3 regions of the Vibrio ishigakensis genome follow, and region 3 is predicted to be linked to each of the others. Evidence: predicted binding sites of a transcription regulator. Region 3 holds the regulator's gene; each other region holds the start of a gene.

Region 1 (7,495 bases), 680 kb from region 3:
AAACTTTGCAACCGTTTAATCATGAAAAATTATCGAATCCATTAATTTTGTTGCACATAAGTAGCGTGTGAATAAGTCGTATACCTATTGATAACTGGTATAAAAAAAGGAAGCTAGGCTTCCTTTTTCATTTACAAAATCTTAATTATGCTTTTTGACACGCGGCCATCTTAGAGCGAGAAAGCGCCGAAAGAATAAAGCACATTACCACAAAGGCTACCGACGCTGCTGCAAACGATACTGCCACTGAAGTAGTCAGACCTAGAGTAATAAAGCCAACACACGATACTGCAGCTACAGACAACGCATATGGAAGCTGAGTCTGTACGTGGTCGATGTGGTTACAACGAGCACCTGTCGACGACAGAATTGTAGTATCCGAGATTGGAGAGCAGTGGTCACCAAATACTGAACCTGCTAGTACCGCACCAAGCATCGGAAGCATCAGCGCTAGGTCTGTTGCGGCTGCCATGTCACCTGCGATAGGTAGCATGATACCGAACGTGCCCCATGAGGTACCAGTTGAGAACGCCATTACACCCGCAAGTAAGAACAGAATCACTGGAAGCCAAGCGGTATCAATATTGCCTTGAGCAAGAGTAGATAGGTAAGAACCTGTCTTCATATCACCGATAACGCCACCGATAGTCCAAGCAAAGATAAGGATAAGGATCGCACCAAACATAGAGCGAGCACCAATCCAAAGCGTGCGAGTCACTTCGATAGTTGGGATACGCTGCTTAAGTACAGTACCTAGCGCAACAAGCAGACCTACGATACCACCGTAAACAAGAGAGGTACCTACATCGGTATTCTCGAACGCACCCAGAACAGAGAACTCAAGGCCGTCAGCAGCCAGAGTTTGACCACCGGTGTACATCATAGCGGCAACAGTTGCACCGATAAGCAGCACGATAGGTAGAACCAGATCAGATACTTTGCCTTTAGTGCTTTCAGTAATATCTAGCTCTTCATGATCTTCAGCAGAAACCTTTTCGTCTCCGTCAAATCCACGGCCCTTAGACGCTTCGATTTCATGACGACGCATTGCACCGATGTCGATACGGAACCAAGCCACAACGAATACCATCAGCAGCGCGAATACGGCGTAGAAGTTCATAGGAATAAGACGAACGTACGCGCCCAGTGCTGAGTAATCGGTCATGCCGTGAGTCACTAGGATGCCACCAACGATGGTCATGATGTACGCACCCCAGCTTGATGCCGGCATAAGTACACACATAGGTGCTGCCGTTGAATCAAGGATATAGGCAAGTTTTGCACGAGATACGTGGAAACGATCCGTTACTGGGCGTGAGATTGAACCCACAGCAAGGCTATTAAAGTAATCATCAATAAAGATAAATACACCTAAAAATGCCGCCAGTAGTTTAGAGCCACGCTTGCTCTTAACGCGAGATTGAGCCCATTCAGCGAATGCACGAGTGCCGCCAGAAAGGGTAAGTAGCGCCGTCATCATGCCTAGCAAAAGTAGGAAGGCAACGATGCTCATGTTCCAAGAGTTGATACTCCCTTCTTCGATGAATACGCCGAACACGGTGTCAAAAATGTAACTAGCTGCTCCAGAAACGGAGTAATCAGCCAAAAGGAAACCGCCAACGACAATACCAGCACCAAGAGAAAGTAGTACTCGACGAGTAATAATTGCTAGTCCCAATGCCAAAATAGGTGGCAACAACGAAATGGGAGAGGAAGCAAAATCCATTAAATTCATGATCTTCTTATAACCAATTTGGTAAGAGATCTACTGTAGAAAATATTCGACTTGATGTTGAACAAGCAATCGAATTGGCATTCGATTACCCCACAGTAGCGCTCCATAGTTTAACAACACAATAGACTATGGCAGTGTTGTCCCTTTCGGAAACAACCCCAGCAAGAGAGTTCGATACTCTTCTCTCACTTCGGCGATTAAGCCCTTTGGCTGACAATCAAACGGAATCACCCTTTCGTCAGTTACTCTTGCTTATCGCGCCTCTACCTCACCAGGGCATGAAAAATGCTATTTTATGCCGCTAGATGATCTAGGTGCGGTGCATTCTACTGATCGCATAGCGAAATGCAATAAAAATTCACTGTTGATTCAACAAGCGTACAAAACCTAACACATTACCTTTACTCGCCGTTTTTAGAGCAAATATTCTTTTACAGCCTTCAACACAAATCTCACTCTTTGTTACAGTACGAATGAACGAATTAAACAAAAATGATCAGTCCACTACCTCAAAAATAAATCGATAGCGTCAAAAGCATTTAATCATGGTTATACGAGATGGCATTTATCAATTCTATTAGTGGAAACTTTAATAAAAAATGGCATTCGAAAAAGTTCAAAATATTTGACGTTACATTTTCATAAAATATATTTACCCATCTGCAATTCTTCTTATATAATTACCTGTATCTTTTGGCACCCCTGTGCCTTATACTGCGCTCATATCTATGACGAATTAGAATTACGGGAATTTAAAATGTCTGAATTAACAAAAACTCTTCTTAATATTCGCAGCCTACGTGCATTTGGACGTGAGCTAACTCTAGAGCAACTAGAAGAAGCTCTAGATAAACTAACTATTGTTGTTGAAGAACGTCGTGAAGCAGAAGCTGAAGAACGTGCAGCTCGTGAAGAAAAAGAAGCGAAGCTTGCTGAATACGCAGCGCAAATTCGCGAGCAAGGTATTGATGTAGAAGACCTAATTGCAGCTCTTGCTGGCGAAGGTACAACTAAGTCAAATAAACCAAAACAAAAGCGTGCACCTCGCCCAGCTAAATACAAATATACTAACGAGCAAGGCGAAGAGAAAACTTGGACAGGTCAAGGTCGTACTCCTTCTGCAATCCAGAAGCAACTTGACGCTGGTTCTCAATTAGATGATTTCCTAATCTAATTAGAACGCTAGAAATAGAAAAGCTCCCAAAGGGAGCTTTTTTTATACCTGTCATATAAAGGGAGAATTAACGCTCCCAGTATGCCTCTTCTAGGCTATCTTCTCGTTCAGGTAGGCCTTTAGACAATCGCGGAGAGTGTTGAACCAACACCTCAAAACTTGCACGGTTGGCATATTTACACACTTGAGAGAATGATGAATAAGTCAAAAACTCATGATTGTGTTTGCTTGAATTCGGCACATTCGTTTTATGGAATCTATTTGCCGACAGATCATGTAGCAGTGCAGAAAGCGCAGCATCCCCTGCCCCATTAGTATTCTTAATTTTCTCAGGGCCACCCATATAAGGGGCAATATGAGAATAAACCTTGATTGGGTTTTCACACTTCGCCTTAATTGCAGGGCGACTGAATTCATAACGGTTAAATTCGGCAATCTCACCAGGAAGAAGTGGCAGTGAGGTTTCACGCTTCGCGCTTTCTTCGGTATAACCCGCCATGAATAGGCCTACTGGACCTGAGGTGCATAATACTAGGTCAGCCCAATCTAGCGCTTTATCAGCGGCCAACAAAGGATCTGAAAAACCCGTCAATGCTTCGGCTTCATCTTCGTTCATTGCAATCACAGAGATATGCTCAGAAATAAACTTCTGCCAGAACTCTGGATCATCTTGAATTACGAACTTAGTGCCTAGGGTTAATACCACAGGAACATCATACTTTTTTGCATACTCTATTGCTCTCATGGTTGCTTCGGGCATTGGCTCGTCTTCTTTACAACGAAGCAAATAAGAGGTTAATACCAAGGCAGCGGCATCTTTAAATACAGATTCAGGTACGCTATCAGCGCGTAATTGGTTCATCTGACCTTCACTGATTGCGAAAGTACGCTCACCATCTTCTGAGATAAGGGTAAAGCAGCGCCCAATAGCGCCATCTACACCTTGCAGGTGATTAAGATCCATACGGCTAGAGGTATTACATAAATAACGGAAGCCGTAACTACCGATCTTAATATCAGCACTCATTACACCTAATAGAATAGATTTATCGTCAGCCAATACCGAGTAGTTATGTAAGGTGTTACCTATAGTGCCACCGGCATATTCGTTAGAAATAAGCTGTTGGTCTTTTAGTTCATTGTATAAAGTCTCAGCGGTCTCATCATCGATTACCAAAGAGTGACCTTTACTCAGATTAAACTTGGCAATAAATTCGTCGCTGACCTTAGCTTCAATATCAACCAAGGTTTGGTCAATCCCGACCACATGAGTTTGCTTCGATGCACTTGGATGAGATTTAGAAACCAAAGGGTCTCGGCTGTTAACCGGAAAATAGTGTTTAGATTTACGTTGGCCGGGAAATTTCATGCAGATAATAAGGTTGAGATTAGAAGATCCCCTAATCTTAGACTCAGAGTTTTGTATGAGCAACACAGTGACCTTACGCAAACGGTTGGCTCTAACACCTTGTTACTTAACTGCACAGTAAATAAACAAAAACCGCAGCCTAGGCCGCGGTTTATATATTTAGCTAGCGTATTGATTAAGCCTTTGGCTTTTTACGCTTATCGGTGATTTCCCATTTTCCATCAATAAACAGACCTGTCCAACCAGAAGGCTTGCCGTCAATCTCACTGCGGATATAGTTCTCTTTGCTCTTACGGCTAAAGCGAACCACAGCTGGGCGACCATCAGGGTCGTGGGTCGGAGCATCTGCCAAGTAATGGAACTTAGGCGAGATACGCTCTTTAAATCGAGCTAGCTCTTCTACCAGTGGTGCACGCGTTTCACGTGATTTAGGGAAGTTGCTTGCTGCCATAAACAAACCAGATGCACCGTCACGCAATACAAAGTATGCATCCGACTGGGTACAAGGCAATTCAGGGAAATGAACTGGGTCTTCTTTTGGCGGCGCTACCTCACCGTTTTTCAGGATCTTACGGGTGTTCTTACAGTCCTCATTGGTACAGTCCATATACTTACCAAAGCGACCGTTCTTAAGCACCATGTCTGAACCACACTTGTCACACTCAACAACTGGGCCGTCATAGCCTTTCACCTTGTATTCACCGTGCTCAACCACATAACCATCACAGTTCGGGTTGTTACCACACACGTGGAGCTTACGCTTATCATCGATAAGATACGCATCCATCGCAGTTTCACACACTGGACAACGCTTTTTAGCACGCAGAGCTGCCGTTTCTGGATCTTCTTCCAGAACGTTGATGATGCCCTCTTCGTCACCAAGGTTGATGGTGGTCTTACAGCGCTCTTTCGGCGGCAGTGCATAACCAGAACAGCCAAGGAATACACCAGTTGACGCGGTGCGAATACCCATAGGGCGTGAACAGGTAGGACACTCAATATCGGTCAGAACGATATGGTTTTGCTCCATACCGCCATCATCGGCGTCAAGTTCTGCTTTCTCAAGATCGGTTGTGAAATCTTCGAAGAAGCTATCTAGAACGTTTGTCCAAGCTGCATCACCTTCAGCGATCTGGTCAAGCTTTTGCTCCATACGCGCGGTGAAGTCATAGTTCATCAGGTCTACGAAGCTCTTATCTAGGCGATCAGATACAATCTCACCCATCTTCTCAGCGTAGAAGCGACGCGAATCAACCTTCACATAACCACGGTCTTGGATAGTAGAGATGATAGACGCATAGGTCGAAGGGCGACCGATACCACGCTTCTCAAGCTCTTTAACCAGTGCAGCTTCGGTAAAGCGTGCTGGCGGCTTAGTAAAGTGCTGCTTTGGATCCAAGGCTTTAAGGTCTAGCTTGTCGCCAAGTTTTACCTCAGGCAGGATCTGATCTTCATTCTTACCCATAGGACGCTGAACGCGTGTCCAACCGTCAAACTTAAGGATACGGCCCTTAGCTTTCAGGGTGAACTCGTCAGCCTTAACACTGATGGTGGTTGAATCATATTGTGCTGGCGTCATCTGACAGGCAACAAACTGATTCCAGATAAGCGCATACAGCTTGTGTGCATCTGCATCAACACCGCTCAGGTCTTCTGACTTCACATCAACGCTAGATGGACGGATAGCTTCGTGCGCCTCTTGCGCGCCCTCTTTGCTTCCGTACACCAAAGGTTTAGCTGGAAGATATGCATCACCGAACTCACTGCCGATATAGCCACGTACAGCCTCTACAGCCTCTTTACTTAGGTTAGTGGAGTCAGTACGCATGTAAGTGATGTAACCTGCCTCATACAGGCGCTGAGCTAGCATCATGGTCTTCTTAACACCGTAACCCAGACGCGTACTTGCCGCCTGTTGCAGGGTTGAAGTGATATAAGGTGCCGACGGCTTGCTCTTAGTTGGGCGGTCTTCGCGCTTACACACTTCGTATTCTGCTTTTTCCAGAATCGACATTGCTGCTTTGGTTTCTGCTTCGTTCTGAGGCTTAAACGCTTCGCCACCGCGCTGCGCAACCATCAGACGGAAATCAGACGCCGCTTTAGTTACGGTGTCCGCATGAATATCCCAGTACTCTTCTGGAATGAACGCCTTGATCTCACGCTCACGCTCAACCACTAGCTTAACCGCTACCGACTGAACACGACCTGCGGATAGACCACGGGCAACCTTCTTCCAAAGAAGTGGAGACACCATAAAGCCCACCACGCGGTCCATAAAGCGACGCGCTTGCTGAGCATTAACACCATCCATGTTGAGTTCGCCTGGGCTCTCAAACGCCTGCTGGATAGCATTCTTGGTAATTTCGTTAAACACTACACGTTTGTATCGCTCTTCATCGCCACCGATGATCTCACGAAGGTGCCAAGCGATAGCCTCTCCCTCGCGGTCCAAATCGGTTGCTAGATAAACGTGGTCAGCGTTCTTTGCCAATTTTTGCAGTTCAGAAACCACCTTCTCTTTACCAGGCAGGATCTGATAGTTCGCTTCCCAACCATGATATGGGTCGATACCCATCTTCTTGATCAGTGATTTGCGATCTTTTTCTTTTTTAATACGCGCTTTTTCTTCGGCGCTCAGTCCCTTTGTGGATACAGGTTTGGCTTTTGCTCCACTGGACTGCCCAGCTGTCGGCAAATCACGTACGTGACCGACACTGGATTTTACGATGAAGTCTTTACCAAGGTATTTGTTGATGGTTTTTGCCTTGGCCGGTGACTCCACGATTACGAGAGACTTACCCATAACTGAACGTTTTGTCCTATTTAAAAGGCACGACAATTGCCGTGCTCTACAAAAAATCTTTTTTTACTATTGAGCGAGTTTTTTCCAAAATCAACCCATTTTTAGTGTTTTGTTTCTAATTGGGTGGGATTTAGGCAAGTTAATCTGCCATTAAAAACGGATGCTATTCGATATTTTTATGTCAACTTGACGTGAGTTTATGAGTTGGATCACACCCTAGGTGTGATATAGACTAAGCGAAAATCGTCACCCTAAAGGAATCGAATAAATTATGAGCGACAAAAAACCTATCTCAGAATTTGAGCTATTACTTATCGCCAACAACCTGATTCAAGAGCATGATGCCTATATAGAAGGCATGCGTGCTACTTCTGTAGAAGAAAAAGACGAAGTTCTGATCTTTAAAGGCGAATA
Region 2 (7,495 bases), 260 kb from region 3:
ATTGCATGCTCGTATTTGTGTGCTTCTACTGGAGCGGTAGACAGTACTGTTGGCATCAGTAAGCGGCTTATTGCATCCTCTATCTACAGTTTCGCTATTGTGTTGCTAAGTCATTGGTCTACTTGGGTTGCGTTCGAGTGATAACGAAAACCGTTATAGGTCTTATCACCTGGCCAAGTCTTGTTGGTGACCACTGACTTCCAAAAACTTCCAAGAGTTTTTGCTGGGAGCCCTGTCAATGCTGGGCTCGTGTCTTCAAGGGTACTTCGTCTAATTTCGCTTGCGATAATTAGACGAAGTAAAAGGCGGGGCCTGTCCCTCGTTTTGCCAGTGCTTTTTATTCGCTCTGACGAGCTCATGCACTGGCCACTTCATATACTCAACTCGAGCGTGAGTTTGGTTTGAAAATTGAGTCATCGTACCCATGGCTTTCTCCTTTGGTGCTGTTACGCGGAATGTCCTAAGACACTTTGGTTCGCACTGTGTGCGCTTCAATAAGGAGTAATCCAATCTCTTTAAAAACAATGAAATGTGCCACCATAAACAGAACGTTACATTCATATTCAATGAGCACAAAACATGAGAAGTCTGAGTTGCCTCTGCCTTGACATCAGATTCACCACCATACTAACCAGTTATTTTCTGGAGCAGGATCTAGAAACTCATTCGTAAATCTGACTTTTATCTTAAAAAGCACGGTAATTGAGATTCCATAGTCTTTAAAGGAAGTGAATTAAAATGATGGACATTTTGACTCAAACGAAAATGCTGAATCGAAACCAAGCTGCTGAGTACTTGGGAGTTTCTCCAGGAACACTTGCGGTTTGGGCTTCAACAGGTAGGTATCAACTCCCGTTTGTAAAAATTGGGAGAAAAGTTTTTTATAGAGTGGTTGACTTGGAATCGTTCATCGAACAAAGATTATTTATGCAAACCCATTAATGTAGTCTGGACAGAAAACAATGAAACGTCACATAAGCACGATGACTCTCGACTATTTAGATTTTCTCAAGCAGGGACGCTGAACAGGCTTATTGCCACCGGCACCACCACGGCACCACAGAAAAGCAAAAGGCCAGATAACTCATTGAATTATCTGGCCTTTCATTGAAGAATGGCACGCCCTGTAGGATTCGAACCTACGACCACATCCTTAGAAGGGACGTGCTCTATCCAGCTGAGCTAAGGGCGCGCTACAAGAAAAGAATTATAAGCGCTGTAATCCAATGGTCAACGGCTTTGTATAGCATTATGATCTAAGTGCTGAATTTTGAACCAGAAAGATCCACTGCGTGTAACTTTTACTCAAAGCAAACGATTGCGCTGTAGCAAAACGTAAACATTTTTGCGACAATGCGCCAAAATTTTGAACCGCCAAACTTTAGGAAATGTGATGACTGCTCAAAATATCGACGGAAAACTGATTTCACAAACTGTTCGCTCAGAAGTTGCCGCTCGAGTGAAAGCGAGAACCGAAGCCGGCCTGCGTGCGCCTGGTCTTGCGGTAGTGCTAGTGGGTGAAGACCCAGCCTCTCAGGTTTATGTTGGCAGTAAGCGCCGTGCATGTGACGAGGTGGGCTTTGTATCTAAGTCTTATGACCTGCCTGCGACAACGTCAGAGCAACAGCTTCTAGACCTTATCGATGAGCTAAACCAAGACAATGAGATCGATGGCATCCTAGTTCAGTTGCCACTGCCAGCGGGTATCGACTCGACTCTAGTGCTTGAGCGTATCACTCCAGAGAAGGATGTGGATGGTTTCCACCCATATAACGTTGGTCGTCTGGCACAGCGTATCCCAAAGCTGCGCTCTTGTACGCCTAAGGGTATCGTGACTCTGCTTGAGCGTTACAACATCCCAACTCACGGCAAGCACGCTGTGATCGTAGGCGCATCTAACATCGTTGGTCGTCCTATGACTCTAGAGCTTTTGCTGGCAGGTTGTACAACTACTACGTGTCACCGCTTTACCAAGGACCTTGAAGGTCACGTGCGTCAAGCAGACCTACTGGTAGTTGCTGTTGGTAAGCCAAACTTTATTCCAGGTGACTGGGTGAAACCGGGCGCTGTGGTTATCGATGTAGGCATCAACCGCCTAGATAGCGGCAAGCTTGTTGGTGATGTGGAATACGACGTAGCAAAAGAGAACGCAAGCTATATCACTCCTGTACCAGGTGGCGTTGGCCCAATGACGGTAGCCTCTCTTATTGAGAACACCATGATTGCTTGCGAGCAATACGGAAAGTAAGTCTAGAGATGCTAAAAGAGGCCAAGCGGCCTCTTTTTTATTTCAGTGAATCAGCTAGCTTACTTACAGCTAGCCCAAAGTAATAGGAGCGATTCCATTTCATCAACACCTGATAGTTGTCATACACAAGATAGGTGCGACCATTGGGTGAATCCGGCGCTATCAACCAAGCATTTATGTCCTCGGTTAGCACAGGCAAATCAAAGCCCTGCTGATTGCGAACCCCAAGGGCTTGCCATTCTGCTAATGTCTTGGATTGAGATTTCTGGCGACCGTAAAGCTGATCAGATAAAGGTTTGGTAACCTTAACCTCACGTCCCCAAGTATATTTGTCATTCCAACCTGATTGGCGCAGATAGTTGGCAGCCGAAGCAAACACATCCGTTTCATTGGTCCAGATGTTTTTAGTGCCATCACCGTTGCCATCAGCGGCATAATTCAAAAATGAGCTTGGCATAAACTGGGGTTGTCCCATAGCACCCGCCCATGAGCCCTTCATCTTATCTGCCGTGATATGGCCTTGGTCGAGAATGGTAAGCGCATCCATCAACTCATTGCGGAAAAAGGTCTCGCGTCTTCCTTCGAATGCCATAGTGGTCAGCGCATCCACTACGCTGTAGCCACCAGTGAGAGAACCAAAGTTACTCTCAACCCCCCACAGAGCAACGATAAAGCGCGGCTGTACGCCATATTCATCGCCAATACGCTCTAGCTCTTTTCTGTGTTTGTTGTATTGCTGTTTCGCTTGTTTGACTTTCCAGCCGGGAACAGCGCGGGGAAGGTACTCTTCTAGAGTAATTTTTTGCTCTGGTTGAGAGCGATCCGCCTTTACAGCCCTGTGTTTAAAGGTGACGTTTTCAAAGGCTTGATTAACGGTGTCAGGGCGAATGCCCTCTTCTATGGCTTGGCTCTTTAAGGTCTCTACATAGGCCTCAAAGGTAATATCACGATCCACCAAACTGGTGTCTGCGTGGACTGGGGCAATCAGTGCCCCTAACAACAATCCGAACGTCCCTGTTCTCAGCTTAAAATCCATTTACTACTCCACAGGCTTATCGCCTTGTTGCTTTCTTTGTTTGTATTTTTCCAGCTCGTTTTCCGTTGGAGGTGGAAGCTGCAAAAAGTAACCATCTTTGTTCATAGACTCTTTGACCTTTTCTACGTCAACAAGTGCCAAAGAACGTGTGGCTAAATTGATCATCATCACAATGACAGGCTTACCAAACATCTGCATCAACTGATCTGGCACCTGACTGAAATCATCCTTCTTAGGAACGTAGAGGTACATACCCTCTTTTTTACTACTTTTATAAATTGCGCAAATCATAAGATGCCTTGATATATCGAGTGATTTTCTAAAACTGAGAATACAAAAATGTTAAAAACACCGCTTTATAGGGATTTTGAAGCTAAAAGCACCATTTGACAATAAGATTACTTGTCGACCCACCCGATGAAATATAACATGAATACTCTGAAATTGATTATATGCCAAGGCTAGGTTCCATGTCTCAATCTCCAGATCTGAAAGGCAGTAGCTTTCCACTAACCGTGCTTCATATGCACCAGCATGACGCTCAATCTGCAATCGCATACCTTGACCAAAAGGTATCCAAGGCTCCTGCATTTTTTAATTCGGCGCCCTTGGTGATCAATCTATCGAACGCTTCCTCTGACCTCGACCTCTTTCTACTCAAGCAAGGCATTGAAAACGTCGGCATGATCCCTGTGGGCGTGACCGAATGCAGCGATAAGCATCTCGAGAAATTGGCTCGCGAGTCAGGCCTTGCAGTAATGACGGGAACCAACCGTCCAGACAAAGCCCCTGCACCTATCACTCCAACCAAGATAGTTCGCACGCCGGTGCGCTCTGGCCAGCAGATATACGCTAAAGACAGCGATCTGATAATCCTGAGCCATGTGAGCGCAGGCGCTGAGGTTATCGCAGACGGAAGCATACATATTTACGGCACTTTGCGTGGTCGTGCTCTTGCGGGCGCAACCGGGCAGGGCGCCTCAATAATCTGCCACAACATGCAAGCAGAATTAGTTTCCATCGCAGGAAACTATTGGCTTAGCGAGCAAATCGATTCAAACCACTGGGGAGAAAAGGTGATTCTGAGTTTGAAGGATGAAACTCTTCACAGCGAGCTCCTCAAAATTTAACTAAGGATAAAATGATGGCACGTATCATTGTTGTTACTTCAGGCAAAGGCGGCGTAGGGAAAACCACCTCCAGTGCCGCAATCGCGTCAGGCCTTGCGCTAGCAGGCAAAAAAACCGCTGTTATCGATTTCGATATCGGCCTACGAAACCTAGACCTTATCATGGGCTGTGAGCGCCGCGTGGTGTATGACTTCGTTAACGTAATCAACGGCGAAGCGACTCTTAACCAAGCGCTAATCAAAGACAAGCGCACCGATAATCTATTTATTCTTCCTGCATCTCAGACCCGTGACAAAGACGCGCTATCAAAAGAAGGCGTTCAAGCGGTTCTAGATGATCTGGACGAAATGGGTTTTGACTTCATCATCTGTGACTCACCGGCAGGTATCGAGCAAGGTGCTCTAATGGCGCTTTACTTCGCTGATGAAGCCATCGTGACCACTAACCCTGAGGTTTCTTCGGTACGTGACTCAGATCGTATCCTAGGCATTCTGGATTCTAAATCTCGCCGCGCTGAACTTGGCCTAGACCCAGTTAAAACCCACCTGCTATTGACTCGCTATAACCCGACGCGCGTTAACCAAGGTGAGATGCTGAGCGTACAAGACGTAGAAGAGATCCTTCACATCGACCTTGTAGGTGTTATCCCTGAGAGCCAAGCAGTTCTAAATGCGTCTAACAAGGGTGTGCCGGTTATCTTTGATAATGAATCTGACGCAGGTATGGCTTATTCAGATACCATTCAGCGTCTGCTTGGCGAGACCATTGAGTTCCGCTTCCTAACCGAGCCTAAAAAAGGCATCTTCCAGCGTCTATTCGGGGGTTAATCTATGTCACTACTTGAGTTTTTCCGCCCAAAAAAGAAGACCTCGGCGAACCTTGCTAAGGAGCGCCTGCAGATCATCGTTGCTGAGCGTCGCAGTCAAGACGACCCAGCGCCAGCGTATCTGCCTGAGCTTAAGGCTGATATCCTGAAGGTGATCAGTAAGTACGTTGATGTTGACCCGAACATGGTCGATGTGAGCTTTGAGCACAAGCACGATGATATCGCTGTTTTGGAGCTCAACGTTAAGCTTCCTGAGGAAGAATAAGCATTAAAAAACGCACCTACCTAGGTGCGTTTTTTGTTTTAAGCGCCGTGGCACTTTTTGAATTTCTTGCCGCTTCCGCATGGGCATGGGTCGTTTCGACCCACATCCTTGTATGGGTTTAGAGACTGACTCTTGTTCCCTACCATCAACTCGTCTGCCGCTTGCGCTACCTCGTTGATCATAAGGTCTAGCTGAGGCTGAAGGTCACTAAGCCGTGGCAGCTCTTCAAAGCCCGCTTGCTTCATCTGCTCATGGGTCTGAGCTTCATCCATCAATAGCGACATAGTCGTTAACAGCGCCGATAGCATACGCATGGTACCGTCTGCGATCTCTAGCTGTTGCCAGTCTTGCTCTACGGTCGGCCATACCGACAGAAAGCCCTCGGCAAAATCAGCTAGATTATCTTGATTGCCTGATGCTAACTCTAGGGCCGAATACTGGTTCGCCTTGAGCTTGGCAAATTGACCATTGATGTGCTCAACGATAGTCGGCTTAGCCTGTTCAAAATCCTCGCCAAACAGGTCTGCAGCCCAGTTCTCGGGCTCTAACGGCTTAACCGTCAGGTTCGAAGCCAGTATTGCCCCTTCCCAAAAATAGCCACTCTCACCCTGATAGTCGTCAGCAAAGCTAATCAAATCGCTCATTTTCTTATTCCAAACTCGAATTTGCGCCTAGTATGAGTGAAAAAGCCTTGGCTCGCTATAGGGCGGGATAATGTCGGTGACATTTTAGGCAAAAGCATCTAAAATCGCCCGTCCCTAAATTGAAGGTAGAACCCAATGCGTCTTGTACTCGGCCCTATGGAGGGCGTTCTCGATCACCTAATGCGAGAAATCCTTACTGACATTAACGACTATGACCTATGCGTCACTGAGTTCGTGCGCGTCAGTGACCAGCTGCTACCAGACCGTTCCTTCTATAAGCTCTGCCCAGAGCTACTAACGGGTTCTAAAACCAAATCAGGCACACCAGTACACCTTCAGCTTCTCGGTCAACGCCCAGAGTGGATGGCAGAGAATGCCTATAAGGCCTATCAGCTAGGTGCTGCCGGTATCGACCTAAACTTTGGTTGCCCTGCCCGCTTGGTTAACAAGAGCAAGGGCGGCGCTGTGCTTCTAAAAGAGCCTGAGCTGATGTATCAAATCATCAAGGCGTGTCGCGAGGCAGTGCCATCTGAGGTACCAATTACGGCTAAGATCCGCCTTGGTTGGGAAAACCCAGACGACTGCTTTGAGATCGTAAGTGCGGTAGAAAGCGCAGGCGCAAATGAGCTTACTGTGCATGCCCGCACCAAAGAGGGTGGCTATCGCGCCGATCAGATCCGCTGGGACTATCTCGCTAAGATCCGTCAACACACCAAGATGCCACTTATCGCTAATGGTGAAATCTGGAATTTTGAAGATGGTCAGCGCTGCATCGAAAGCACGGGTATCGACTCGCTGATGGTGTGCCGTGGCGCGTTTAACGTGCCTAACCTTGGCAATGTGGTAAAACACAATCAGGCCGTAATGCCTTGGACTGAGGTAGTGACGCTACTGCTGAAATACTCAGAATATGAGATGAAGGGTGACAAGGGACTTTACTACCCTAACCGCGTCAAACAGTGGTTTGCTTATCTACGCCAGCAGTACCCTGAAGCGAAAGAGCTGTTCCACAACATCCGCACCTTTAACAAGGCCGCTCCTATCGTGGAACATATTCAGGCCTACCATCAAGAGCTGATGGCTACCGTTTAAAGATTCGAACAATCGAAAAATTGCCAGCTAGATGCTGGCAATTTTCATTCTATAGCTTGATAAGCTCGGCGCCCTTTCCTTCTAGCTTGGCCACCAGCTCACCATTTTCAATCTTGAAAGATGAGTTAGTCAGAACAGAGGTTGCATCCCCGCTCTCAATACCCAGTTGCCATACTGGGATACGAATCTCAGCACTATCAGACTTGGTATTGAGCACAGTAATTAGCTTCTCATCACCGAGACTGCGGGCAAAC
Region 3 (7,495 bases):
GCATTTGGGTGATCACACGTTTAAATGATGGTACCTACGAAGGTAGGGCTGACGACATCATTGGCATAGCCACAGGTAAAGAGGTCGGGAACGCCTTACATTGGACCTATGACTTTGAGTTGCCTCGAGGAGACTCGACCGTAACCGTATTTTTTGACGACTGGCTTTATCGTCAAGACGATAAACACGTCTTCAATCTCACCTCAATTCGTAAGTTCGGTCTCGAATTTGGTCGCCTTACCCTGTTTTTTCAGAAGCAATAACGTGGCAGAGATCACTGTTTGTTACAAAAGCAGAACCGGCTTTTTTTGCCAGATCTTAGTTTGTGATAGTATTCTAAGTTCAATTGTATGATTTATTTGTATTATTAATGAGTTCTGCTGTTTCTTCTTCACTGCTGTTTCACAAGACCTTTCCTCACCCTTCTTCAAAGGAGTGGGTAGTGTTCGTGCACGGCGCAGGCGGCAGTTCTTCCATTTGGTTTAAGCAGATCAAGGCGTACAAAGAGCACTTCAATGTTCTGCTTGTAGACCTTCGCGGTCACGGCAAATCAAATAACCTTCTCGCTGATATCATCAACAAACGCTACACCTTTGAAGCGGTAACCAAGGATATCGTCGCGGTTCTGGATCATCTAAAGATCTCATCAGCCCATTTCGTGGGTATGTCTCTTGGCACCATTATCGTGCGCAACATGGCGGAGATCGCCTCTCATCGTGTTCGCTCTATGGTTTTGGGCGGTGCGGTAACTCGCTTCGATGCTCGTTCTCAATTCCTAGTTAAACTCGGTGACCTGAGTAAGAACTTTATCCCATACATGTGGCTGTATAGCTTGTTTGCATGGATCATCATGCCGCAAAAGGGCCAGGTAGAGTCTCGCCATATGTTTATTCGCGAAGCGCGTAAGCTGTGTCAAAAAGAGTTTAAGCGTTGGTTTAGATTGGCGGCTGAGGTGAACCCTCTGATGCGCTACTTCAAGGAGCGAGAGTTGGATATTCCAACCCTCTATCTGATGGGCGACAAAGACTATATGTTTATTAAGCCGGTTAAAGAGATGGTTTCAGTGCACGAGCACAGTAAGCTGATCGAGATTGAGGATTGCGGCCACGTGTGTAACGTGGAAAAGCCTCAGCAGTTCAACCGCGAGTCCATCGCCTTTATTCAGTCGGTGAGCTAGCCCCGCAGTTCCAGCAAAGGGCAAACTGCCCTTCGTTAACCTCACCACATTCACTACAGGTCCAATCGGCCTGCTCGTCCGCTTCCATATATGCCTTGATAATGGCTTCCGCTTTCTCTTTGTAGGCAGGGTCTAGCAGCCACACATGGGGCTGGGTGGAATCATCCATCGGTAGTTCGCCCTGAAGGCCAAACAAGCCAACACTTCGAACCTCAACAGGTATCTTCTCCGCAAGTAAAAGCTCACTGATAAAGTGAGCTTCGGGTGGATTTTTTGCAATATATATCTTCATCTAAGCGACCGATTGATTGGGTCTTATCTTGTTCATTATCCATTTAGCGATAAGTGGGAACAGGCCCAAGAGTGCAAAGGATGCCAGTACGGTCGGGGATACTATGCCTGCTAGGCTGTCTATCTCAGCAAGTTGAGTACCAGCGTTTAGATAAACCATAGTCCCTGCCAACATACCTAGCTGACTAAATAGGTAGAATTTTGCCACTGAGATTGGGGTCAGACCCATCAAAAGGTTGATCAGGAAGAATGGAAATACTGGAATAAGGCGAAGCGAGAATAGATAAAATGCGCCGTCTTTTTCCACGCCCTTGTTGATGGTATCTAACTTATTACCAAACTTAGCTTGTACCCAGTCGCGAAGCAGGTAGCGAGAGCTTAGGAAAGCCAGAGTCGCACCTATAGTGCTGGCAAACGACACCAATACTAAGCTGGTCCAAAAACCGAATAGAGCGGCACCTAATAACGTCACCACGGCAGCTCCTGGGATAGAAAACGCTGTGATAAAGATGTAACCAATAAAGTAGAGAGCAGCAGACAGAACGAAGTTTTGTTCTATATGAGCGTTTAACGCAGCTTGTTGCGCTTTAGCGTTTTCGAGGGTGAGGTATTGCCCAAAGTTGACCGCAAGTAGAATGATAGCTGCAACCAAAATTACGCCAATTATCAATTTCTTATTCATCGTCCTGACCTAAGTAAGTTCACTTAGCTATAGGGACAGAGTAGGACATAGAAAAATTTCATACAAAATAAAAAACGGCACGTTTATTTACGTACCGTTTGGAATTGATTGGATAATTCGAGCTTGGATGAGGTATCATCCGCTTTCGAAGTTAAGCGTTTAGGTTCTTAACGCTATCGCGTGAGATAAGTTCTGGCTGCATCTCAAATACGCGGCGATCGTGCTCTTTGTCGTTGATACGCTCAAGCAGGATTTCAAATGCTGTCTTACCCACACGACGCTTAGGCTGGTGGATAGTGGTCAGTGGCGGCGCAAAATAAGCGGCTAGGTCGATGTTGTCATAACCGATAACTGAGATATCTTCAGGAACCTTAAGGTCGTGCTGTTGCAGGCGACTGATAAGGCCAAGTGCCATGATGTCGTTAAAGCAGAACACAGAAGTAGGGCGAGTCTCGATTGGCATAGCGGCAAGTCTGTCAGCGGCTTCTACTGCGGTATCACACTCGAAGTTACCCTCAAGGATATATTCAGGATTGAACTCGATGTTCGCTTCAGCAAGGGCACGCTTGTAGCCAGCAACACGCTCGATACAAGCCAGTTTCTCTGCTTGACCAGTTAGACATGCAATCTTGTCGTGACCATTCTCAATCAGGTGTTTCGCAGCAATATAGCCACCTTCTTCAGAGTTATCGATGATCTTATCGGCCATTGATGACTCTGGGCCCCAATCCATAACAACTTTCGGGATGTTAGGGTGTGAGTCCAGCATTTCACGCAGCTCTTCTGTTAGGTCAGAACACATAACCAGAAGTCCATCTACACGCTTTTCAGCCAGCATGCGGATATAGTCGCGCTGCTTCTCGTAGATACCACCAGTGTTACACAGGATCAATGTATAGCCCTGACGGTAGCAATAGCTCTCAACACCATCTACAACCTCAGCAAAGAAAGGGTTAGTAGACTGAGTTACCAGCATGCCGATAGTACGAGTGGAGTTACACTTCAGGCTACGGGCTACCGCACTTGGCGCGTAGTTTAGCTCTTTAACAGCTTTCATTACTCGCTCTTGGGTAGACTCTGCTACGAAGCGCGTCTTGTTAATTACGTGCGAAACTGTGGTCGTCGAAACGCCAGCCAGCTTTGCTACATCTTTGATGGTAGCCATGCTTTACCTTGTAAACCTGAAGAAGTGTAGGGACCTACTTAAGAGTAGTGCAATCGATTGCGGAGGGCAGTCTAGCTAGAAATGCGTCAAGTGACAACGCATTTCTATACAAAATGAGAATTCATCAATCGTTCGCAAGATAGTGACTATCCAGCTCACAAAACGCCACCAAAAGCTCGGCTACAGAGGCGTAAAAACCGAATTCGTCGAACTTGGTGCAGTTTTCTGAAAACTGAGGCACCCAGGTCAGCAAATGTTGTTCGATGAAGGCTTGTTGCTCGGCTAGGGCTACCTCCATATGGGCTTCTTGCTCAAGCTCGTTTGAGCGGATGATGAGATTTCCGAGAAAGTCGAGCTGGATAGCAAGGTGATCCGCCGGCTCGTTGAAGTTCTTATCAACCTGAATGCCTTTTTCCTGCATCAAGGCCGCCATCTCTTGCGCTGGTTTGCCGTTAAGCAGTTTGCTGTCATCGAGATAGATAGAGGCATAAGGAAGTGCCGCATGTTTATCGGAGGTTAGAAACAGCTCACAGAAGTCGGCAGATAACTCTAACTGCGCATCCTCTCTGTCTTGAAGCTTGTTTAGAGACTCGATGACGCCATCAGTGGCTTTCTTTAGCTCTTCGTTTTCAGATAGGCCTTGTAGGAAGCCGCGAACTTGTTGGCTTTGATACGCCTTGAGCTCTTCGTCAGTCAGCTCTTTTGAGAATAGGCTTGAGAACCACCAGTAGATTTCGGCGCGTTGCTCATTGAATTTCTTGATTTCTTGCATTGTAAGATCCAACAAAGGGCGCATCGGCGCCCTTGTAACAAAATTTAACTATATGAATTATGAATCAGTTATTTACTACTGACAAGGTTGCGTATCTTCTGCCACCAAGTACCGAGGGTCTCATGCCAGTAGCGTTCTGTTTGCTCTAGATACTGAGCTTGTGGGGTGTATTTTACCCAAGCCTGTTCAATGTTGGAGTGAGCAAGGTAGTTAGTCGGTGCAGGCACCGGCTCTAGACCCGCCTCATTAAACTCCCCCAGAGCCCGATTCATATGGCTAGCTGAAGTCACTAACACCAGCTTCTTATTGCCAACAAAGCCGGCAGCTTGATGCGCCTCTTCCCAGGTATCTTGCGCGGTTTCAAGCAAGATAATATCAGGCTTAGCAACCCCAAGCGCCAGAGCAACCTGCGCCATCATTCTCGCTTGGCTGATCTCTGTACCGCCTGAATAACCTGAGAGAATCAATTTACTGCCAGGATACATACGCAGAATACGAATACCCTCAGACAGACGCATTAGGGCAGTACGGCTTAACTCAGAAGTGGGTGGGATCTCCGCATCTACAACATGACCACTGCCAAGAACCATCACGTAGTCAATATTCTCAGTGGTCGGCAAGAAGGCAGTGTATTTGCGTTCTAGCGGTTTTAGTAGAGAGGTCGAGATAGGTTGGAACGAGATGGCAAAGATAGAAAACAGTGATATGAAAATGACGATGCAGCCAAACTTATGCTTGCGTGTGAACATCACCAGAGCGAGACCAATGAAGCCAAGAATGAGCATGGCAGGCAGAGGCATCAAAAACGCAGAAATGAGTTTCTTAAGTTCAAACATGATTACAACAATATATCCCTAAATGATTTTAAGTCGAGGTATGCATAATTACGGCTAATAATGCGCCCAGATTGGCCGAAAAAATCGCCATTCAAAGCGCTCCCTCTTTATTCTTCATCTTCTTGTGACACAATACCAAACTTGATTCTATAACCACATGCTCGCCGTGAGAAAAGATCGCAATTTTGACGACATCGCCGATAAATTTGCCGAGAACATTTATGGTTCTGACAAAGGTAACATCAGGCAAACAATAGTTTGGGAAGACCTAAACCGAATTCTATCTCAAATGGATGGGAACTCGAAATCGCTCACCATCTTAGACGCAGGTGGCGGCTTAGCACAAATGTCGCAAAAACTTGCTGAGCTCGGACATAAAGTCATTTTGTGTGATGTATCTAACGAAATGCTGAACTTAGCAAAGCAAGAAATTGCGAACAAGGGGTTGCTGGAGCAGTATCAATTTATCCACGCTCCTGTACAGGAGTTACACCATCACCTCGATGAACAGGTCGATCTGATCCTATTTCATGCGGTGATGGAATGGCTTGCCGAACCGGAGGATGCCCTCAAGAAATTGATGACGCACCTAAAACCGCAAGGCATGGCATCGGTCATGTTCTACAACCACCACGGATTGGTGATGAAGAATGTGGTCTGTGGCAACATACCTCATGTTTTGCAGGGAATGCCTCATCGAAAAAGATTTAAGCTTCAGCCACAACAAGGCCTAGTCCCGAAGGACGTCTATCAGTGGCTGGAAGAATGTGACCTCACCATCTGCGGTAAGTCTGGCATACGTTGTTTTCACGACTATGTAGGCTTTACCCAGTATGTGGGTGATTATACCCCAGAACAATTGTTGGAGCTTGAACAGCAGTTATGCCGAACTGAGCCTTATCTGTCTCTGGGCAGATATATCCACGTTTGGGTTCAGAAGTAGTTAGCAAGGATCGGAATGAGCCAAGCACAAGAACAAAATAACGACCAGTTGTCGGTAGACGAGCTGGTTGGCTGGGTAAAACAGCACGATTTTTCATTAAACCTCACCAGTGAACGCCTTAGTTTTCTGGTGGCTATCGCCCTATTGAGCCAAGAAAGATTCGATGGTGAATTGGGTGAGGGTGAATTGCACGATGCATTCACCATAGTAGAGGGTCAGTTTCAAGACGCTGAGGTCAAGGGCAACAAGTTATTCAAAGCGAACAACGCCATCAACGACCTCGTCAGTCAGCGTCTATTAAACCGCTTTAATGCCGATGACCAAGAGGGCAATAGCATATATCGCTTGTCACCTCTGGCGATGGGCATTTGCGAATATTACTTACGTCATCGTCAGTTCTCCAAGCTCAAGCTGTCTGTGCAGCTGGTGCTGGTGGGCAAGGAACTCTCGCAAGCCGTTGAAACGGCGCAGGGTGAGCTCTCTATCGACGAGTGGCGCCGCGATGTATACGGCACGTTGAAATACACCGTCGGTGAGATCTTCGACCAGATAGACCTTAACCAAAGGGTGATGGACGAAGAGCAGGCTGAGGTTAAACAACAGATTGCCGCGCTTCTTAATCAAGATTGGCGCGAGGCGATCAGCCAGTGTGAAGGGCTTCTATCCGCCACATCAAATACCCTAACCGAACTGCAATCGTCACTGCAGGCAGCGGGTGATGAGCTTCAATCTCAACTGCTTGAACTGCAGCAGATGGTGTATGGCGAGGAAGAACTCGACTTTATCGATGCAGTGCTGTTTAGCCTACAGATAAAACTCGACCGTATTGTCAGCTGGGGTCAGCAATCCATCGATTTGTGGATTGGCTATGACCGCCACGTACACAAATTCATCCGTACCGCTATCGATATGGATAAGAACCGCGCCTTTAGCCAAAGGCTTCGTCAGTCTATTCAGGACTTCTCACAAAGCCCATGGTTACTTACCTTTGCCGATGCCGAGCGATTGCGTGACTTGCGTGATGAATCCTTGGTGTTGAAAAACGATGAAGCGCTAGGTGAATTACCTCCTGAGGTGGAATACCAAGAGATGCAACAGGTGAGCAATGAGCTTGCTGAGCATGTGAAGGCGCTACTCCATGAGCACAAGCAACAAGGCTCGAACATCGACCTTGGTGCGGTTCTAAAAGATTACCTGTCGAGCCATCCACAGGCACGACACTTTGATTTAGCGCGAATGGTGGTTGATCAAGCCGTTCGCCTTGGATACTCAGAACAAGACTATGCCGCCATTCAGCCTGACTGGCAGTCGATCAACGAATATGGCGCTAAGGTACAAGCAAATGTCATCAACAAATTCTGAACACTACATGCCAGAGGAACTGGCAAAAGCGATAGCTAACCCGCTGTTTCCGGGGCTAGACAGCCTATTGCGTGCCGGTCGTCACATCACTCAAGACGACATGGACAACTATGCACTGCTGTGCGATTTCGAAACCGATTTGGCGCTGTTTTATCAAAGATACAACGTTGAATTGGTTAAAGCGCCGGAAGGCTTCTTCTATCTGCGTCCTCGCTCAACCACATTAATTGGTCGTAGCGTGCTCTCCGAGCTGGATATGCTGGTGGG

The links. The regulator PurR, encoded in region 3, represses purine synthesis genes. The targets are predictions, from matches to a motif close to TNANGNAAACGTTTNCNTNA.
Region 1: the regulator PurR is predicted to act here: its motif matches at 4,352-4,371, upstream of Pcarn_RS05290 (inosine/guanosine kinase).
Region 2: the regulator PurR is predicted to act here: its motif matches at 1,307-1,326, upstream of folD (bifunctional methylenetetrahydrofolate dehydrogenase/methenyltetrahydrofolate cyclohydrolase FolD).

The regions. Positions count from the first base shown of each region.
Region 1 covers NZ_AP024881.1:1,178,776-1,186,270, reverse strand. The annotation lists gene Pcarn_RS05300 (Na+/H+ antiporter NhaC family protein) at 146-1,735, opposite strand; lysine riboswitch at 1,824-2,009, opposite strand; gene Pcarn_RS05295 (H-NS family histone-like protein) at 2,493-2,909, shown strand; gene Pcarn_RS05290 (inosine/guanosine kinase) at 2,977-4,278, opposite strand; gene topA (type I DNA topoisomerase) at 4,454-7,081, opposite strand; gene Pcarn_RS05280 (YciN family protein) at 7,353-7,495, shown strand, end outside.
Region 2 covers NZ_AP024881.1:2,121,372-2,128,866, forward strand. The annotation lists gene Pcarn_RS09660 (helix-turn-helix domain-containing protein) at 766-942, shown strand; tRNA gene Pcarn_RS09665 (tRNA-Arg) at 1,116-1,192, opposite strand; gene folD (bifunctional methylenetetrahydrofolate dehydrogenase/methenyltetrahydrofolate cyclohydrolase FolD) at 1,394-2,248, shown strand; gene Pcarn_RS09675 (lytic murein transglycosylase) at 2,286-3,284, opposite strand; gene Pcarn_RS09680 (YcgL domain-containing protein) at 3,288-3,575, opposite strand; gene minC (septum site-determining protein MinC) at 3,755-4,414, shown strand; gene minD (septum site-determining protein MinD) at 4,429-5,241, shown strand; gene minE (cell division topological specificity factor MinE) at 5,245-5,505, shown strand; gene Pcarn_RS09700 (YecA/YgfB family protein) at 5,544-6,149, opposite strand; gene dusC (tRNA dihydrouridine(16) synthase DusC) at 6,285-7,241, shown strand; gene malZ (maltodextrin glucosidase) at 7,291-7,495, opposite strand, start outside.
Region 3 covers NZ_AP024881.1:1,861,922-1,869,416, reverse strand. The annotation lists gene Pcarn_RS08425 (DUF3833 domain-containing protein) at 1-263, shown strand, start outside; gene Pcarn_RS08420 (alpha/beta fold hydrolase) at 371-1,177, shown strand; gene Pcarn_RS08415 (DUF7577 domain-containing protein) at 1,158-1,469, opposite strand; gene Pcarn_RS08410 (TVP38/TMEM64 family protein) at 1,470-2,150, opposite strand; gene purR (HTH-type transcriptional repressor PurR) at 2,302-3,315, opposite strand; gene torD (molecular chaperone TorD) at 3,440-4,087, opposite strand; gene elyC (envelope biogenesis factor ElyC) at 4,156-4,923, opposite strand; gene cmoM (tRNA uridine 5-oxyacetic acid(34) methyltransferase CmoM) at 5,090-5,866, shown strand; gene mukF (chromosome partition protein MukF) at 5,882-7,228, shown strand; gene mukE (chromosome partition protein MukE) at 7,209-7,495, shown strand, end outside.